Regions from separate parts of the Klebsiella sp. KE9456 genome, predicted to be linked through region 1. Evidence: predicted binding sites of a transcription regulator. Region 1 holds the regulator's gene; the other holds the start of a gene.

Region 1 (5,895 bases):
CCAGCTGTTCGGCGACGTAAACTGAACGGTGTTTACCCCCGGTACAACCAATCGCCACCGTCAGATAGCTGCGGTTATTGGTCTCCAGCATGGGTAACCATAGCTCAAGATAGCTGCGGGTCTGGTAGATAAAATTGTGAACTTCTGTGTGTCGATCGAGGAAGGCGGCGACCGGTTTATCGAGGCCAGTCATTGGACGCAGCTTTGGATCCCAGTGCGGGTTTGGCAGGAAGCGCACATCAAAGACGTAGTCAGCGTCGATGGGGATGCCGTGCTTAAAGCCAAAGGATTCGAAGACCATTGTCAGTTCGCGTTCGCGTTTACCTAACAAACGCGTGCGCAGCATTTCAGCCAGTTCATGCACTGACATTTCGGAAGTATCGACAATCAGGTCGGCGCGGGAACGCAAAGGCTCCAACAGATCGCTCTCTTCATCAATAGCGCTTTCCAGCGACAGGTTTTTACTCGAGAGCGGGTGCAGGCGCCGCGTATCGCTATAGCGGCGAATTAAGGTGTTACGATCGGCATCAAGGAACAACAACTGAGGCGAAAATTCGGCGGGCAGGTTTTTCATCGCCTGCTCAAAGACTTCCGGCGACTCGGGCATATTACGCACATCAATGCTGACGGCCGCCGAAATATTTCTGTCCGCAAGGGTGCGTGCCAGTTCGGGCAGCAGTACAACTGGCAGGTTATCCACGCAGTAAAAGCCCATATCTTCCAGCGCTCGCAGGGCGACGGATTTCCCCGACCCTGAACGGCCGCTGACGATCATCAGTACCATGTACCGTTTCTCCTCAGTACGATAAAGAGTAAGGTGCGATTCCTGTTATGCTTCATCATTGCTTCCTGAACCGGTGATGATGTCATATAGCTCTTCATCACTTTGTGCGGCGCGCAGGCGACGGCAAATGGTTTTATCCGCCAGACGTTTTGCGACCAGCGACAGCGTATGCAGATGCGTTTTTGTTTGATCGGCGGGAACGAGAAGAGCAAACAGGAGATCGACGGGTTGATTGTCGATAGCATCGAATGCGATGGGGGTTTCCAACTGAACAAAAACGCCCACAGCCCGTAGCGTATCCTCTTCAAGTTTGCCATGTGGAATCGCAATACCGTTACCAATCCCGGTACTGCCCATTTTTTCACGGGTGAGAATGGCTTCGAACACCACCTGGGGCGGTAAGCTTAGCTGTTTTGCCGCCAGCTCGCTGATGATTTCCAGCGCGCGTTTTTTGCTTTGGCAGTGAACCTGGCTACGGGTACATTCCTGGTTAAGGACGTTGCTCAGTTGTAGAGCCGAATCGTTATTTGTCATAATTTCACCTGAGCTCTGCCTTGCCAACCGCCGGTAAGCGGTTGGCACAGGCTATTGCCCGGACAATTAGTGTTGTTTCAGTTTATCTTTATGTTTTGTTAACTGTCTCGCCAGCTTATCAATAAGACCATCGATGGCGGCGTACATATCCTGCCCTTCCGCACTGGCATGGATTTCACCACCATTGACATGCAGATTGGCATCCGCAATTTGCGTCACCTTCTCTACTTTTAACACTATATAGACCTGGTTGATCCTGTCGAAAAACTGCTCCAGTTTGCTAAATTTCGCATTCACGAAATCACGCATTGCGGGGGTTATTTCGACGTTTTGCCCTGTAATGTTGAGCTGCATAGTGTCTTCCTTATCGGTTGGGTCAAACTAACTGTTTACGCTGGTTTGACGGCGGAATAGATAAAGATTCTCGGTACTTAGCGACGGTACGGCGCGCCACCATAATACCCTGCTCGGATAACATGGTGGTGAGTTTACTGTCGCTCAATGGCTTCGCGGGGTTCTCCGCGGCGATTAACTTCTTCACCAGCGCACGAATGGCTGTCGACGATGCTTCGCCGCCGCCTTCGGTGTTGACATGGCTGGAGAAGAAATACTTCAGCTCAAAAATACCGCGTGGACTGTGCAGGTATTTTTGCGTGGTAACGCGTGAGATAGTGGATTCATGCATTTCGACGGCCTGGGCAATATCTGCCAGAACCATCGGCTTCATAAACTCTTCACCCTGTTCAAAGAAGGCCTGCTGCTGTTCAACGATACAGCGACTGACGCGTAACAGTGTATCGTTACGGCTTTCCAGACTTTTGATAAGCCAGCGGGCTTCCTGTAGATTACTGCGGATAAACTGACCGTCCGCATCGTTGCGTGCGCTGTTACCCATGGCTGCATAGTGCTGATTGATCTTCAGGCGCGGAAGGCTGTCTGAATTGAGTTCGACCACCCAGCGACCGTTCACTTTGCGCACCAGAACATCAGGAATAACATATTCGGGTTCACCGGTCTGAATGGACTGGCCAGGGCGCGGATCCAGCGACTGGATCAGATTTACTGCTTCTTTGAGGACGTCTTCTTTGAGACGGGTGACGCGCATCAATGTGCGGAAATCATGATTGGCCAGCAGATCGAGATGATCGCTAATGATCTGTCGCGCTTCATCAATCCATGGCGTCTCTTTGGCAAACTGAGAAAGCTGGACCAGCAGGCAGTCGCGCAGATCTTTTGCCGCTACGCCGACGGGATCGAAACGCTGAACACGTTTGAGAACGGCTTCGACCTCTTCAAGCCCGATTTCATCATCGCCGATGCTTTCCACGATCTCTTCAACAGAAACGGTCAGGTAGCCAGTATCATCAACGGCATCGACGATCGACGTGGCGATAGCGCGATCGGTGTCAGTGAAAGGGGTGAGTTCCACCTGCCACATCAGATAATCCTGCAGGCTCTGGGTGGTTTCCCCCTGATAAATCGGCAGTTCATCATCCTGATAATCCACCCCGTTGCCTGACGGGGTACCTGCGGTGTAAATCTCATCCCAGCTGGCGTCAAGCGGTAACTCTTCCGGCATATCTTTCTGCTCAAGAGCGTCAACGCTATCCAGAGATTCGCGATCCTCTGTCTCTTTGGTTTCTACCTCATCGTGAAGATCGGTTTGCTCGAGCAACGGGTTACTCTCCAGCGCCTGCTGGAGTTCTTGCTGGAGTTCTAACGTGGACAACTGCAACAGGCGAATTGCCTGCTGTAGTTGTGGCGTCATGGCAAGCTGTTGGCTTAACCTTAATTGCAAACCTTGCTTCATATTCAGAGCTAATATCTCCGGCTAAAACGTCTGTAACCTCTACCCTATCAGAGTCTGAAGTCTTCCCCAAGATACACGCGCTTAACCTGCTCGTCTTCAAGGATTTGTTGCGGCGTACCATGGGCAATCAGGTGCCCCTGGCTGACGATATAGGCGCGCTCACAAACGGCCAGCGTCTCTCTGACGTTATGGTCGGTGATCAGTACGCCAAGTCCGCTGTCGCGCAGGTGTTCAATAATGCGTTTGATATCGATAACGGAAATCGGGTCAACGCCGGCGAAAGGTTCATCCAGCAGGATAAACTTCGGGTTAGCGGCCAGCGCGCGGGCGATTTCTACCCGGCGACGTTCACCGCCGGAGAGCGCCTGGCCGATGTTATCGCGCAGGTGCTCAATATGAAACTCTTCCATAAGCTCTTTTGCCCGGTCTTCACGCTGCTCATTGCTGAGATCGTCGCGAATCTGCAATACGGCCATCAGGTTATCGTAAACGCTCAGGCGACGGAAAATAGACGCTTCCTGCGGCAGGTAGCCGATACCGCGGCGGGCGCGGGCATGCAGAGGCAGCAAGCTGATGTCTTCATCATCAATAATAATGTTGCCCGCGTCGCGCGGTACAATACCGACCACCATATAGAAAGTGGTTGTCTTACCGGCGCCGTTCGGGCCCAGCAGGCCGACAATCTCCCCGGAGTTGACGGTCAGACTGACATCTTCCACCACCCGGCGGCCTTTATAGGCTTTGGCGAGATTCTTTGCAGTTAATGTTGCCATAACGAATTACTTACCCTTCTTTGACTGATCGTTGCCTTTGTCCTGCAACTGCGAAGGAACCAGTACCGTGGTTACACGTCCACCTTTATTGCTGAACGCCTGCATTTTTTGCTCTTTCACCAGATAGGTGATTTTGTCACCCTGAATATTGCTATCAAGCTGTTCCAGATGGGCATTACCGGTCAGAACGACAAAGTCATTTTGCAGTTCATAATGCATCTTTGATGCGCGGCCTTTTACTGGTTTGCCATTGTCCTGCATCTGGTAGAAGGTTGCCGGGTTACCGTAACCGTCGATCACTTCTTTGCCTTTCTCTCCGCCGGGACGGGTGACGACAACTTTATCAGCATTGATTTTGATCGTTCCCTGCGTGACGACAACATTACCAGTAAAGGTCACGACGTTGCCCTGCATATCCAGCGACTGCTGATCGGATTCAATATGAATCGGCTGATCGGTATCACCCGTTTTTGCCAGTGCCGGCAAGCTGGCGGCCAGTAAGGCGCTGGCGAGCGCAATCTTAAGGCTGAGTTTGTTTGTTCTGAATTTCATAAGAGGTTCTAACCTTTTCAATCAGCTCGGCATTTTTGCTGCGTAGGTTCCCGCGCATTTTCAGGCCGCTGGAATTAAATGTTGTCCCGTACAATGTCACCATGTCATCGGAGGTAACATCCTGTGTCACCAGGTTTATCTGGGCGTTATCCGTCGTAATTTTGCGCAGTTGAGCATCCGCTGTTAGCGCATTGACTTCAACGTGCCCGTAAAGATACAGCATGCGGTCGTTCGTTAACTTCGCTTTATCAGCCGTGACGGACCAGGTCGGTACTTTGTTCGTATCAAAGGTGGTCATCACGGGTTTAGTAAACCACGAGATTTGCTGCGCGGAAAAATACGCCACATGTTCAGCGGTCAACCGGTAACTAAGCGCGCCTTCCGGGCTATAAACTACAGTATCGGTATGCTCGCTGGTATACGTTGGCTCATCAGGATTGACCGCCTGTTGGGAGGTATCGTCCGTACTCGCCAGGTTAAGACCAATCAGGATCAGAGCGGCCAGCGACAGTAAAATGATAACCCAACGTCTGGTTTTACTCATATCGATTGCCCTTTGGCCTCATCCAGCTTGCCTTGCGCCAATAGTAGCAAATCGCACACTTCCCGTACCGCTCCGCGACCACCGTTGATACGCGTGACGTAATCCGCACGTGGGATCAGCAGGGGGTGAGCATCGGCTACCGCGACGCTTAAACCGACTTCAGCCATAACCGGCCAGTCAATAAGATCGTCACCAATATAGGCCGCTTCATCTGCATGAACAGCCAGCTTGTTGAGTAATTCATGAAACGCCAAAAGCTTATCAGATTGCCCCTGGTACAGATGCGTGATGCCCAGCGTCTGACAACGGTCTTCCACCAGTTTAGCTTTTCGCCCGGTAATTATCGCCACTTCAATACCTGAGGTCAGGACACAGCGGAGCCCGTAGCCATCACGGACATTAAACGCTTTCAGCTCTTCGCCATTGTTGCCCATGTAGATAAGGCCATCAGACAGGACGCCGTCCACATCCAGGATCAATAAACGGATCTTCGCCGCCCGGTCGATAAACTCCTGGCTTACTGGCCCATAGCAGGTCGTCAACAGGGCATCAGTATTATTCATTATTTTTTCCTTACTTACACTACACCTGCGCGCAGGAGATCGTGCATATGTACCACACCCAGTAGACGGTCGCCATCAGCAACCAGTACGCAGGTGATGTGACGAGATTGCATCAGGTTCAGCGCATCGACGGCCAGCGTGCCGGGACGGATGCGGATACCGCCTCGCGTCATTACCTCGGCAATACTGGCATTGCGCATATCGATGCCAGTATCAAATACCCGGCGTAGATCGCCATCGGTGAAAATGCCGATGATGTTCATTTCATCATCGCAGATCGCGGTCATGCCCAGATTTTTACGTGTGATCTCCAGTAACGCATCGCGCAGCGTGGC
Region 2 (5,895 bases), on a different contig from region 1:
TTCGCCACCATACTGTTTTTATCGGCAACGATATTCCACGTCAGATCCTCGCGCAGCGTATCGCCCGCCAGGTGCAGCGGTAAATCCGGCGTTTTGACTTTCACCAGCATCGGCGGCAGTTTTAGTTCGCTCTGCCAGGACAGCAGATTTTTGCTCAGGCAGATGGCGCTCAGCAGAGTCGGCTGCAGGAACGGCAGGATCATCCCGTTGATTTCCGCGCAGTCGCCGAGGGCGTATATCGCCGGATGGCTGGTTTGCAACTGGCTGTTTACCACTACGCCGCGATTAATCTTCAGGCCCGCATGCCGCGCCAGCGCTGTTTCCGGGCGCAAACCGGCAGCAGCGACCACCGCATCAACGACCACCGTGCGTTCACGGTCCACAGTGACGCGAATACCATCAGTGCGCTGCTCCAGGCTTTTAAGTTGCGATTTCAGCATCAGATGTACGCCCCTATCGGTCAGATGATGCTGTAAACGACTACTCACCTCCGGCGGCGTCAGCGCCGACAGCACGCTGGCGGCGTTATCCACTACTGTCACCGCTTTCCCGGCGCGGCAGAAATCCATCGCCAGCTCGCAGCCAATCAGGCCGCCGCCGACAATCAGCACCCGCCTGGCGTCGCGTAGCTGGCTCTGCGCCGCGCCGTATTCCTGCTGGCTGTTCAGGGTCAGCATCAGCTCGCGTCCTGGCACCGGCGGAATAAACGGCATCGCGCCGGTGGCCAGCACCAGCTTGTCATAGGGCCACTCGCGCGCCCGGCTCTTCACCACCTGATTATCGGCGTCGATCTCGCTTATCCGGGTGTGCGGAAACAGGCGCAAACAATATTGCTCAGCGAACTCTCCCGCCGTTTGCAGGGTCAGATCGTCGGCGTTCTGTTTGCGACTGACCACATGGCTGAGATCCGGTTTGTTGTACTCATCCATACTGTCGGCGGCTATTAACGTCAGCGGGATTTGCAGGTCCTGTTTGCGGATATTTTTCACCAGCTGACGGGCCGCGAAGCCCGAACCGATGATAACGATGCCAGCACTCATTTTGCCTCCGATGCCAGAACATCAAACACATCTTTACCCAGAGAACACTCAGGGCACAGGAAGTTATCCGGGACTTCGCTCCACGGCGTGCCGGGCTGGACATCCTGGTTCGGTTCACCTTTCGCTGGATCGTAAATCCACTGGCAAACGCCGCACTGCATTTTCGGACCGCAATCAACGGTGGCTGCCGCTGCGCAAGCCGTGGCGTTCTCCTGGTTATGCGGCAGCGGGGAGAGGGCCCACTGACGGGCGATTTCGCGACCGTGTTCGCGGCACAGCGCCAGGGCGTCGCGATCCGGACGCCATTTGGCCTTCAGGCTCAGGGACATTTCAAATCCCGCGTCCTGCAAACGCGTGGACAGACGGTCAACCGCGCCGCCGCTCCAGCCGTGGGAACCAAAGGCGCTGGCGTGTTTGTTACGAAAACGCAGGCCGGTCATCTCTTCCACCAGACCGGCAATTTTCGGCATCATTACGTTGTTCATGGTTGAGGTACCGACCAGCACGCCTTTTGAGCGGAACACGTTGGTCAAAATGTCGTTTTTATCGCTGCGGGCGACGTTAAAGATTTTCACCGCCACGTTCGGGTCAACTTCATTGATGCCCTGGGCAATCGCGTCGGCCATCATGCGGGTGTTGTTGGACATGGTGTCATAGAAAAGGGTGATCCGGTCTTCCTGATAGTCCGCCGCCCATTTCAGGTACAGCTCAACGATCTGCGTTGGGTTATCGCGCCATACCACGCCGTGGGAGGTGGCTATCATCTCTACCGGCAGGTTGAAGCTGAGGATCTCGGTGATTTTAGGCGTGACCAGACGGCTGAACGGGGTCAGGATGTTGGCGTAGTAGCGCTGGCACTGTTCGAACAGTTCGTTCTGGTCCACTTCGTCGTTGAACAGACGTTCATCGCAGTAGTGCTGGCCAAAGGCGTCGTTGCTGAACAGCACGGCATCGCCAGTCATGTAGGTCATCATGCTGTCCGGCCAGTGCAGCATCGGTGTTTCCACGAAGATCAATTGCTTGCCGTTGCCGATATCCAGGCTGTCGCCGGTTTTCACCACATTAAAGTTCCACTCCGGATGATGGTGATGGCCGTTGATGGAGTCGATGGCATTGGCGGTACAGTAAATCGGGGTGTCCGGGATCTGCGCCATCAGTTCGGTCAGCGCGCCGGCATGGTCTTCTTCGGCATGGTTAATAATGATGTAATCGATATCGGCGAGGTCAATTTCGCCGCGCAGATTCTGCACGAACTCGCGACTGAATCTATGGTCGACGGTATCGATCAGCACATTTTGTTCTTCCCGGATGAGATAGCTGTTATAGCTGCTGCCACGCAGCGTTTTGTATTCGGTTCCGTGAAAATCACGGACTTCCCAGTCACGTTGGCCCACCCAATGAATGTTATTCTTAACCAGAATTGACATAGCAACCTCAATAAATTCAGCATGGTTTAAAAACAGATATGTTGCTTATATCAAGGTGCGTGCCAATTTTTAATTATTTGATTTTTAATGTTTTAATATTTTCATTAAAACTATTGATGTCAAAAAGACAATGGTCATAATAGTCATTATGACTCTTTTTATTGTCAAAATGACAATGAGGCGACAATGAGTTTTTCCGTCGAAGCCCTGGCGAAAATCGCCATTGATTTACAAAGCGATCTTGGTCATGCCGATCGTTTCTCGCGCCTGATCGCCACTCTGCGACAGATCCTTGGTTGCGATGCTTCTGCGCTGTTGCGCTATGAAGCGCATCAGTTTGTGCCGCTGGCGATTGATGGTCTGGCTCAGGATGTGCTCGGGCGGCGCTTCGCCCTTGAAGGGCATCCGCGGCTGGAGGCGATTGCCCGCGCCGGGGATGTGGTGCGGTTCCCCGCAGACAGCGATTTGCCGGACCCTTATGATGGGTTGATCCCCGGCCTGGAGAGTCTGAAGGTACACGCCTGCGTCGGGCTGCCGCTGTTTGCCGGGCAAACGTTGATTGGCGCCCTTACCCTTGATGGCATGGATGCGGACCGTTTCGATAGCTTCAGCGATGAGGAACTGCGCCTGATTGCCGCCCTCGTGGCCGGGGCGCTCAATAACGCGCTGCTGATTGCCAGGCTGGAAAATCAAAATGTGCTGCCGGAGCCGACCAGCGTTTACCCGGTATCCGAACGCCAGGAAATTATTGGTCTGTCGGCGTCGGTGCAGCAACTGAAAAAAGAGATCGATATCGTCGCCGCTTCCGATCTAAACGTCCTGATTAGCGGTGAAACCGGCACCGGTAAAGAGCTGGTGGCGAAGGCTGTTCATCAGGGATCGCCGCGGGTGGCTAATCCGCTGGTATATCTCAACTGTGCGGCTTTACCGGAGAGCGTGGCGGAGAGCGAGCTGTTTGGTCACGTTAAAGGGGCGTTTACCGGGGCGATAAGCAACCGCAGCGGCAAGTTTGAAATGGCGGATAACGGGACGCTTTTCCTCGATGAAATTGGTGAACTGTCGCTGGCGCTGCAGGCCAAGCTGTTGCGGGTGCTGCAATATGGCGATATTCAACGGGTCGGTGACGATCGCAGCCTGCGGGTCGATGTGCGGGTTCTGGCGGCCACCAACCGCGACCTGCGCCACGAGGTAGTGGAGGGGCGTTTCCGCGCCGACCTTTATCATCGTCTGAGCGTGTTCCCGCTGTCGGTTCCGGCGCTGCGCGAACGGGGAAATGACGTGGTGCTGCTGGCGGGCTATTTCTGCGAGCAGTGCCGTTTACGCATGGGGCTGGCGCAGGTGATTTTAAGCGAGGCCACACGCGCCAGGCTGCTTGCCTGGTCATGGCCGGGTAATGTACGCGAGCTTGAGCATGCCATTCATCGGGCGGTGGTGCTGGCGCGGGCGACCCAGGCGGGTAATGAGGTGGTGCTGGAGCCACAGCATTTTCAGTTCACGGTTGAAGCGCCGGGTCTGCCGGGCATAAGCCCGCAGCCAGTGGCTGAAGTCGTGAGTTTGCGCGCGGCGACGGAGGCGTTTCAGCGTGCAACCCTTGCCAGAGCGCTGGCGGATAACAACCGTAACTGGGCAGCCACCGCCCGGGCGCTGGATCTTGATGTTGCCAACCTGCACCGGCTGGCGAAGCGTCTCGGGCTTAAAGGATCCCGGCCTGATAAAAACTCTGCAGGTTGATGGCGCCGACCAGCTGGCCATTCTCATCAATTACCGGCGCGGCGCTGATTTTGTGCTTCATCAGGCGCTCTTTGGCTTCCACCGCGCGGCTGTCTGCCAGCAGCGTGACGCCATTACGGGTCATGGCCTGGCTGACAATATCCTGTAAGCGGCCGCCACCCACCAGCCAGCGGCGCAGGTCGCCATCGGTAAATACGCCCTCGACGTGATTGCGTGCATCGCAGACCGCCACCAGCCCCAGTCCGGTGCGGCTGAGTTCGAGCATCGCATCCATGACGCTGGCGTCGACAGCCACGCGAGGCACGTCGTTGTCGCGGCGCATCAGATGATGAACGTTGTTCAGCAGCCGCGCGCCCAGCGCGCCAGCCGGGTGCGAGCGGGCGAAATCCTCTTCGCTGAATCCTCGCGCCTGCATCACCGCCATCGCCAGCGCATCGCCGAGCATCAGGGTGTTGACGGTGCTGGAGGTTGGGGCGAGATGCATCGGGCAGGCTTCTCGCTCTACGGCGATATTGAGTACCGCTTTGGCCGCCCGCGCCAGCGGTGAGGTAGATTTGCCGGTCATCGCCAGCAACGGAATAGCTTTTTCCTCCAGACGCGGGACGATGAGATCCAGCTCTTTGGCGCTGCCGGAGTAGGAGATAAACAGCATCACGTCGCGGCTGTCGAGCATCCCGAGGTCGCCGTGCAGCGCTTCCGCCGGATGCACGAAAAAGGCCGGCGTCCCTGTGCTGGCGAAGGTGGCGGCCAGCTTTTTACCAATATGGCCCGATTTACCGATACCCGAGACAATCAGTTTGCCTTCGCAGTGGATGATGGTTTCCGCCGCGCGGATAAAGTCGTCGCCCAGGCGTTCAGGCAGGCGGCTTGCCTCCTGAAGTTCCAGCAACAGGGTCTGGCGTCCGGCTTCCAGCAGCACGTTACTCATGATGTTCTCCAGTAATAATGACTTCAATTCCTTTGTCCTCCAGCGCTCGCTGGAATTCCGGGTCGATGTCGGCATCGGTAATCAGTTTATCCACGCTCTCCAGGCCGCAGACGATATTGGGGCTTTTACGGCCAAATTTCGATGAGTCGGCCATCAGGATAACTTCTCTGGCCGCATTGCACATGGCTTTGCTGACGGTATAAACCTCATTGAAGGTGGTGACGCCAGCGATTAAATCAATGCCGTCGGTGCCCATAAACAGTCTGTCAAAGCTGAAGTGTTCGAAGGCGTTTTCCGCCAGTTGGCCGTGAAAAGAGGCCGATTTTTTGCGGAAGGTGCCGCCCGGCATCAGGATCGTTTGTTCATTATCCAGTTCGGAAAGCGCGTTAACGATATGCAGGCTGTTGGTCATCACGGTGATGTTATTGAAACGGCTGAGCATCGGCACCATTTGCAGCACCGTACTGCCGGCATCGAGAATGATCGAGTCGCCATCATGTATAAAGCTGACGGCGGCTTGCGCAATCCGCTCTTTTTTATGGGTGTTGATCAGCGTCTTGTGGTCGATGGGCGGGTCGGCCTCGTCTTTATTTAACACGACGCCGCCGTAAGTGCGAATAACGGTCCCCGCATTCTCAAGGATGACCAGATCCTTACGGATGGTGGTGCCGGTGGTGTCGAAGTGTTGCGCCAGTTCTTCGACCGAACATTTGCCCTGCGATTGCAGATGTTCAAGAATGGCAGCCTGGCGCTGACGTGGTTTCATAGG

What was found. Region 1 encodes sigma-54, which starts transcription at its own class of promoters, with help from an activator protein. Its sites were predicted from a motif close to GTTGGCACANNTTTCGCTNT; they were not measured.
Region 2: a site for sigma-54 is predicted at 2,515-2,534, ahead of norV (anaerobic nitric oxide reductase flavorubredoxin). Genes of this name have one in related genera too.

Annotation. Positions count from the first base shown of each region.
Region 1 covers NZ_JBDYQK010000021.1:56,059-61,953, forward strand. Annotated here, with positions in the region: gene rapZ (RNase adapter RapZ) at 1-784, opposite strand, end outside; gene ptsN (PTS IIA-like nitrogen regulatory protein PtsN) at 830-1,318, opposite strand; gene hpf (ribosome hibernation promoting factor) at 1,385-1,672, opposite strand; gene rpoN (RNA polymerase factor sigma-54) at 1,695-3,128, opposite strand; gene lptB (LPS export ABC transporter ATP-binding protein) at 3,176-3,901, opposite strand; gene lptA (lipopolysaccharide ABC transporter substrate-binding protein LptA) at 3,908-4,453, opposite strand; gene lptC (LPS export ABC transporter periplasmic protein LptC) at 4,422-4,997, opposite strand; gene kdsC (3-deoxy-manno-octulosonate-8-phosphatase KdsC) at 4,994-5,560, opposite strand; gene kdsD (arabinose-5-phosphate isomerase KdsD) at 5,575-5,895, opposite strand, start outside.
Region 2 covers NZ_JBDYQK010000001.1:466,848-472,742, forward strand. Annotated here, with positions in the region: gene norW (NADH:flavorubredoxin reductase NorW) at 1-1,040, opposite strand, end outside; gene norV (anaerobic nitric oxide reductase flavorubredoxin) at 1,037-2,467, opposite strand; gene norR (nitric oxide reductase transcriptional regulator NorR) at 2,654-4,198, shown strand; gene gutQ (arabinose-5-phosphate isomerase GutQ) at 4,161-5,126, opposite strand; gene ABK821_RS02145 (DNA-binding transcriptional repressor) at 5,119-5,892, opposite strand.